Regions from separate parts of the Psychrobacillus sp. NPDC093200 genome, predicted to be linked through region 1. Evidence: riboswitches for the same ligand, from Rfam matches in the RefSeq annotation. Region 1 holds a riboswitch; the other holds the start of a gene.

Evidence for each region. A riboswitch is a leader RNA that binds a small molecule or an ion and turns the genes downstream of it on or off. The one in region 1 is predicted to bind FMN.
Region 2: it holds a riboswitch for FMN, as region 1 does, so the genes downstream of both, ribE (riboflavin synthase) here and ACQKNZ_RS12955 (ECF transporter S component) in region 1, are expected to answer to the same signal.

The regions. Positions count from the first base shown of each region.
Region 1 covers NZ_JBNNVC010000002.1:1,040,524-1,043,949, reverse strand. The annotation lists gene ACQKNZ_RS12960 (hypothetical protein) at 1-627, shown strand, start outside; FMN riboswitch at 1,171-1,305, shown strand; gene ACQKNZ_RS12955 (ECF transporter S component) at 1,460-2,053, shown strand; gene ACQKNZ_RS12950 (ferredoxin) at 2,205-2,453, opposite strand; gene ACQKNZ_RS12945 (helix-turn-helix domain-containing protein) at 2,565-3,426, shown strand, end outside.
Region 2 covers NZ_JBNNVC010000003.1:36,260-39,685, forward strand. The annotation lists gene ACQKNZ_RS13710 (hypothetical protein) at 1-45, shown strand, start outside; gene ribH (6,7-dimethyl-8-ribityllumazine synthase) at 333-797, opposite strand; partial or broken gene ribB (3,4-dihydroxy-2-butanone-4-phosphate synthase) at 839-1,423, opposite strand; gene ribE (riboflavin synthase) at 1,438-2,073, opposite strand; FMN riboswitch at 2,197-2,334, opposite strand; FMN riboswitch at 2,438-2,575, opposite strand; gene ACQKNZ_RS13730 (YuzD family protein) at 2,834-3,160, shown strand; gene ACQKNZ_RS13735 (NAD(P)/FAD-dependent oxidoreductase) at 3,292-3,426, opposite strand, start outside.

The DNA of each region.
Region 1 (3,426 bases):
GCTCTAGGGTTCGAGGAATATTTGCCCTTGCAAGGTAATTTAGTTTCAGATGGCGATACGCTTCAACACTATTTACCTAAAGGGCATGGTTATGATGCTGCTTCAGCTACTTCCGGAGTGTATACTGATACAATCCGTCATATTTTTACGGATTTTTCCTTCCTGGAACGATTAAGTGAGGATGGCACAGCTATCAATTGGGACCAAGTAGGAGTAATAGGGAAAAAGGAATTGGCAAGCGGAAACAAAGAACGAATGTATTTTAAACACACAATGAATAGCGGACTGACATTCCTTGTTCCAAAGGATGCTAAGTTTGAGAATGCTTTTAAAGATATGCCAAAATCAGCAAATGATCTTTATACGACTGTTGTACCGAAAGATGTTAGTTATGAGGTATCAGAGGAAGGCAACACGGTTGTAATAACATTTGACGAAGCATTAGATTTGGCAACATTGGAATATGAAGATTCTATTCTTATGATTGAAGCCTTTACATTAACAGCTGCAAGCTTCGATAAAACAGTTCGTCTAGAAAATGTTGTACAGAAGCAATGGGATCGATTTGATTTGACAGCTACTTTACCAATCCCAATTGGCCCTAATGGGTACATGATGAACTACTGAATAATAAAGAATCGACCTACTAATTAGTCGGTCGATTTTTTTATTGGTTTTTTTATACGAAAAAAGTGTTTTATAACCGGATAGAAAAATTTACGACCGTTCAGACGAGAGTTATAACCGGATAGAAAAATTTATGACTGTTCGGACGAGTTTTATGACCGGATAGAAAAATTTATGACCGTTCGGACGAGAGTTATGACCGGATAGAAAAATTTATGACTGTTCGGACGAGTTTTATAACCGGATAGAAAAATTTATGACAGTTCGGACGAGAGTTATGACCGGATAGAAAAATTTATGACCGTTCGGACGAGATTTATAACCGGATAGAAAAATTTATGACCGTTCAGGCAAGTTTTATAGTCGGAAAGAGTTATTTATTACAGTTATATATAAGGTGAACAAAAAATCACTGTACTTTAATTTCATAAAAAAGGTTCATCTGTTAATATACTTAAATCGAAACAGTTGTATTGCATATATTAATATAGTTTGATAAAATGATTGTAATTCAAGATAATCTTGAATGACAATAAAATATTGATTCATCTTCGGGGCAGGGTGAAATTCCCGATCGGCGGTATTAGAAGAGTTTTTTCTTGAGCCCGCGAGCCGTAAAAGGCAGGATTTGGTTAAATTCCAAAGCCGACAGTATAGTCTGGATGGGAGAAGGTGAAGGTGCAGTCGTTTTTCGTATGCTCTTATACGGATACGCTTATTTAAGTGTACCTTTTTCTCCTTTAAGCTTTATTTGCTTAAGGGATTTTTTGAGTATTGATAACGAACTGAACCTTTCTTCTTGTGGAGTGAATCGCAAAAGGAGAGAGGATTTATGGCAAAAAGTAAGACGCGAATGCTTATTGCAATCGCAATGCTAAGTAGTATTTCTTTCGTTTTAATGCTGCTTGCATTTCCGTTACCAGTTTTACCAGCTTATTTGAAAATTGACTTCAGTGATATCCCAGCGTTAATTGCTGCTATCACAATGGGGCCAGTTGCAGGAATCATTGTAGCTTTCATGAAAAACGTACTAGATTGGTTCTTTTCAGGAAGTCCCACAGGCGTTCCAGTCGGTCATATGGCTAACTTCGCAACTAGTATTTTGTTTTTGACACCTGTTTATGTCATTTATCGTAAAGTTTCTTCCTCTAAAGGGATTGCTTACGGCTTAGGCGTCGGGACAGTTTGTATGGCTCTTGGTATGAGCCTGTTAAATTATTACGTTTTCTTACCAATGTATTCGTACTTTTTAAACTTCCCAGCGGAAACAGGAACAGCTTTATTTAATTCTATCATTTACGGTATTTTACCGTTTAATCTGATAAAAGGTATTATAGTTACAATTGTTATGGTTGTTCTATTTAAACGATTGAAGCCTATACTAGACAAGGTGAGCGAGTCGTTTAAAGTTCCAAATATAAATTAAAGATATGTATGACTGCTGGCAAACTAGACAATTTCTAGTTTGTCTGCGGTTTTTATTTTTTTGTAGGTATAGCATTAACCTGCCACTTAAGTTTATAGAAATATAAAAAGCCAAGAAAAATGAGCTAGTCATCCTTCTTGGCATTAATATACTATTCAAATTTTAGAGCGTCGCCTTCAAATGATTCTTCAGCAACTTTAATGGAATCGGTAGGGCAGCCTTCAAATGCATCCTCCATGTCCTCCATCAGTTCCTCTGGAACTTCCGTTGTTCCCGTGTTATCATCTAAAATAACAAAGGCAATACCTTCATCGTCATAGTCATATATGTCTGGAGCAGCTGCTCCGCAAGCTCCGCATGCGATACACGTATCTTTATCTACTATAGTATATTTTGCCATTAGTATATTCTCTCCTTTAATTCTACTTATAAGAATTAGCTATCTTATTCATTCTAAAGCTGTTTACGTTTCTTTTCAACAAAAATACTTTCAAACTGTGAGGTATTTAAATTGTATTTTAGCCAACTATTACTAAATATTATTCAAAAATTTAATGGGGAACGGTCAGCAATGGCTTCCTTTTACTTATTAAAAGGGAAAAAATCTGGACAAACCATTCAAGATGTCACTTATTTTAATCTACATCGTTTTTTCTCTATTTATCCGAAGTTAACACAAGAAGAATATAAGCAGCAGTTGTTTAAACTCCAACAAAACAACTGGATTGAAGAGGAAGATTCTCTACTAAGGATTAGTCATAAAGGTTTAAAACAGTTAACTGGATATACAGAACCTTTGTTTAATGGCTGGGAGCTAAGGGGAAACGAAAAATTGTTCTGGTCAAGATTAGAATTAGTAGTCCAAACACTATCTTATTTTAATAAAAATGAAACTAGATTTATTCCCAATCAAAAAGATTATTCGGTTCACCAGTTTGTGAAAGATTACTTACGAGGGAGAGACTATAAATCATCAACATTTCAAAAGGACTTTAAAAGTCAGTTAGAGCATTTACTTCAAATTGCTGAGTTACAGGAAATACATCGTATACTATTAGTCTATCGAATGAGCGGTTATCACATTAGTGGGCTCACATGGGAGCAATTAGCACTGGAGTGTGGAGAATCTATTATAGATATGAAGCTTCAATTTGTAGAAGCGTTGCATATTGTCTTAGATAACATCAATCAAGAAAGTCATCCAGATTTAATAGGTTTAACAAAAGAGATTTTTGTACATAGTCCTTTAACACAATCCGCTTTAAAGACCGAACAGCTTTTAAAGGAAGGTTACTCTATCCAAGATATCGCTGCCCTAAGATCTTTAAAAGCAAATACAATCGAAGATCACTTAATAGAAATAGCAGCAGCTG
Region 2 (3,426 bases), on a different contig from region 1:
AGATATCTTGGACAACTTACCGTTCGTAGTCTTATAGCTGTTTAACAGCAGCTCCTCTTAAGGATGGCGTCTATACAATTTACAAGTTTCCCTCAATCTAGTAAATAACTTAGGCTAATTCACTGAAAACGTAAGCATCTCTGTACATGTACAAATAAACCAGTACATGTTTCAGAGGTGCTTTAAATATACTATTGGAAAAGCGAGAATAGGTAATTCTCAATAAGAATTGCTTAAAGATTTGTCGGTTAATTTCATAAATAGCACTTTGCCAGTATTCACAGCCAACCAATTATATTTTATGCAATGTCACGTGTATCGATTCTCTTTTCTTAAAATAAACGATTTAAATTCGCCATTTCAATTGCAGAAACCGCACTGTCATAGCCTTTGTTTCCAGCTTTTGTTCCTGCACGCTCAATTGCTTGTTCAATATTTTCCGTTGTCACTATACCAAAAATAACAGGTATACCCGTATCTAGGCCTGCTTTTGCAATGCCTTTTGCTGCTTCATTACATACATAGTCATAGTGCGTAGTAGATCCACGTATTACAGTACCTAAGCCGATTATTGCATCGTAGTTTTTCGTATTTGCCATTTTCTTTGCGATAAATGGTACTTCAAATGCTCCTGGCACCCAAGCGATATCAATATTTCCTTCCTCAACTCCGTGACGTTTTAAACCGTCTAGTGCACCGCTTAATAATTTGTCATTAATAAACTCATTAAATCTTCCTACTACAATTCCTATTTTTAAATCTGTACCGACTAGCTGTGCCTCAAAAATTTGTCCCATGCTCATTCTCCTTTTACGTAAGCTTTATAATTCGCTTCTGTGTATTTCACTAAATCTTCTATCGTAATAAACTTCATTTGAAATTTTTCTGCAATTTTTTCAAGTTGTGGCATGCGTGCCATTGTACCGTCCTCGTTCATAATCTCACAAATAACAGCGACTTCTTTTGAACCACATAATTTAGCTAGTTCTACACCTGCTTCTGTATGACCACGACGCTCTATAACTCCCCCTTTTTTTGCGATAAGAGGGAATACATGTCCTGGACGGTTGAAATCTGTTGCTACAGCTTGATTATTTAATAGTGCAAGAATTGTATAAGATCGTTCAAATGCACTAATGCCTGTTGTTGTTGATTTATGATCAATACTAATGGTAAAGGCTGTTTGATGTGAATCCGTGCTCTTATTTACCATTGGGTCTAATGACAATCTTTCTGCAATTTCATTTGAAATGGGTGTGCATATTAAGCCACGACCATGCACTGCCATAAAATTAATGTTTTCAGGTGTTGCATACTCACCTATTACGACAAAATCACCTTCATTTTCTCGATTTTCATCATCGACTACAATGATGATTTCACCTTGCTTTAATGCAACGATTGCTTCGTCTATAGTATTCATTTCATTCCACTCCTTTAGAATCCGGCTTTTTGTAAGAAATCAACTGTCACTTTTCCTGTATTTTGATTGGCTAGATGCTTTGCTACATACTTGCCAATTAAATCCGTTTCAATATTGACAATTTCTCCAGTCTGTTTTAAGCCAAGCACCGTTTCCTTGAAGGTATGTGGTATTAAAGAAACAGTAATTATAGAATCTGTTACATTAAAAATCGTCAGGCTTGTACCATCAATGGTGATTGAGCCCTTCATTAAACAGTTAAAAAGCAATTCTTTTGGCATTGCTAAGTCGATATATACTGCATTGGAAGCTGGTCTCTTTCGAAGAATCGTTGCAACACCATCGACATGTCCAGAAACAATATGACCGCCGAATCTGCCATTTGCAGACATTGCTCTTTCTAAATTCACTGTTGAACCTTTTTTAAGTTGCTGTAAGCTTGTCGATTTAACCGTTTCAGGCATCACATCTGCCACAAACAGATCATTCGTAAACTTTTTAACAGTTAGACACACACCATTTACAGCAATGCTATCGCCAAGCTGTACATCTTCTAAAATTTTGCTAGCTCCAATGGAAATTTCCATCGATTGAGTAGACATATTCATCTGCTGAACAGTCCCTAGCTCCTCAATAATCCCTGTAAACATCTTCCTCACCTCTTTCTCAAAATAAAAAACCCCGAACATTTTTTGTCGGAGTTTCGATGAGAGGTAAATTTGGCTTCGTCAAATAAGACTAGTGAATATGTATTTTCAAAAGTCTACTTGCGTTGCTTCCTTCTCCCATCCAGACTATAACTGTCGGCTTTGGACTTGCACCAAATCCTGCACACTAAAAGTGGCTCACGGGCTTAGAGATACAATCTCAACACCGTCGATTGGGAATTTCACCCGACCCCGAAGGAATAATATAAAATTGTTGTAAAATAAAAAAATTCCCAACACGGTTGTGATGGGATGAAAGTGCATAGCAAAAAATACATTTTAAAATTGCCATTTTAAAATGTTTTGCTTACTCCTTCTCCCATCCAGACTATAACTGTCGGCTTTGGACTCGCACCAAATCCTGCACACTAAAAGCGGCTCACGGGCTTAGAGATATAATCTCAACACCGTCGATTGGGAATTTCACCCGACCCCGAAGGAAATTATTCTATTTGATTAGTATTGTATCATAAAAATTCGACGTAGAGGCTTTCTTCGTATTACCACCTTTTAGTTGATTTGCATTCCTGGACTTTCAGACTAACTAAATCAACAACCGTTAGTGCATGAAACAATCATGACTAAAGCTATCATATTAAAACTCTATCATTTAAAGGATATTCGCTTTTTGACAGTATTTCCGTATCCCCTTTATAATATAGATGGGTAAAATAATATATAAGTTAAAGGGGACAAGTATTTTATGGCACAAGAAAAACTCACTGTTGAAATTTACGGTGCCGATATAGTATGTGCAAGCTGTGTGAATGCTCCTTCTTCTAAGGACACGTATGAATGGTTAGAAGCTGCAATTACCAGAAAATTTCCTGGACATCAAATAACATTTTTATATATTGATATAGAAAAGCCAATAGAAGACGAAAAACAACTGTCAATTGCTAATCAAATTGCAAATGATGAGTTTTTCTACCCATTAATAATGATAAACGAGGAAGTTATAGGGGAAGGTTATATTCAGTTAAAGCCTGTATTCTCTGCCCTCGAAAAGTACGGTTATATAGCAGAATAACGTTAAGTATCATTTCAAAAAGTACTCAAATAAGCTTATTAAGTAAAATGCTTTTTTCCAGAGAAAGCATTTTATAAAAAAATAAAAAGCTTGGGAACGCGTTTAACTCCACGTTTCCAAGCTTTTTTAATTTATCCGTTATGGCGTTTATACATCCAAAGTAAACCTGATTTCATCAATCTTGCAATACGTCCAGTAACAGAGATATCTGCCAAATAAGCAAAGCCTTGCTTTTTACCTAGAGATCCCATAAAGCCTTTAAGCTT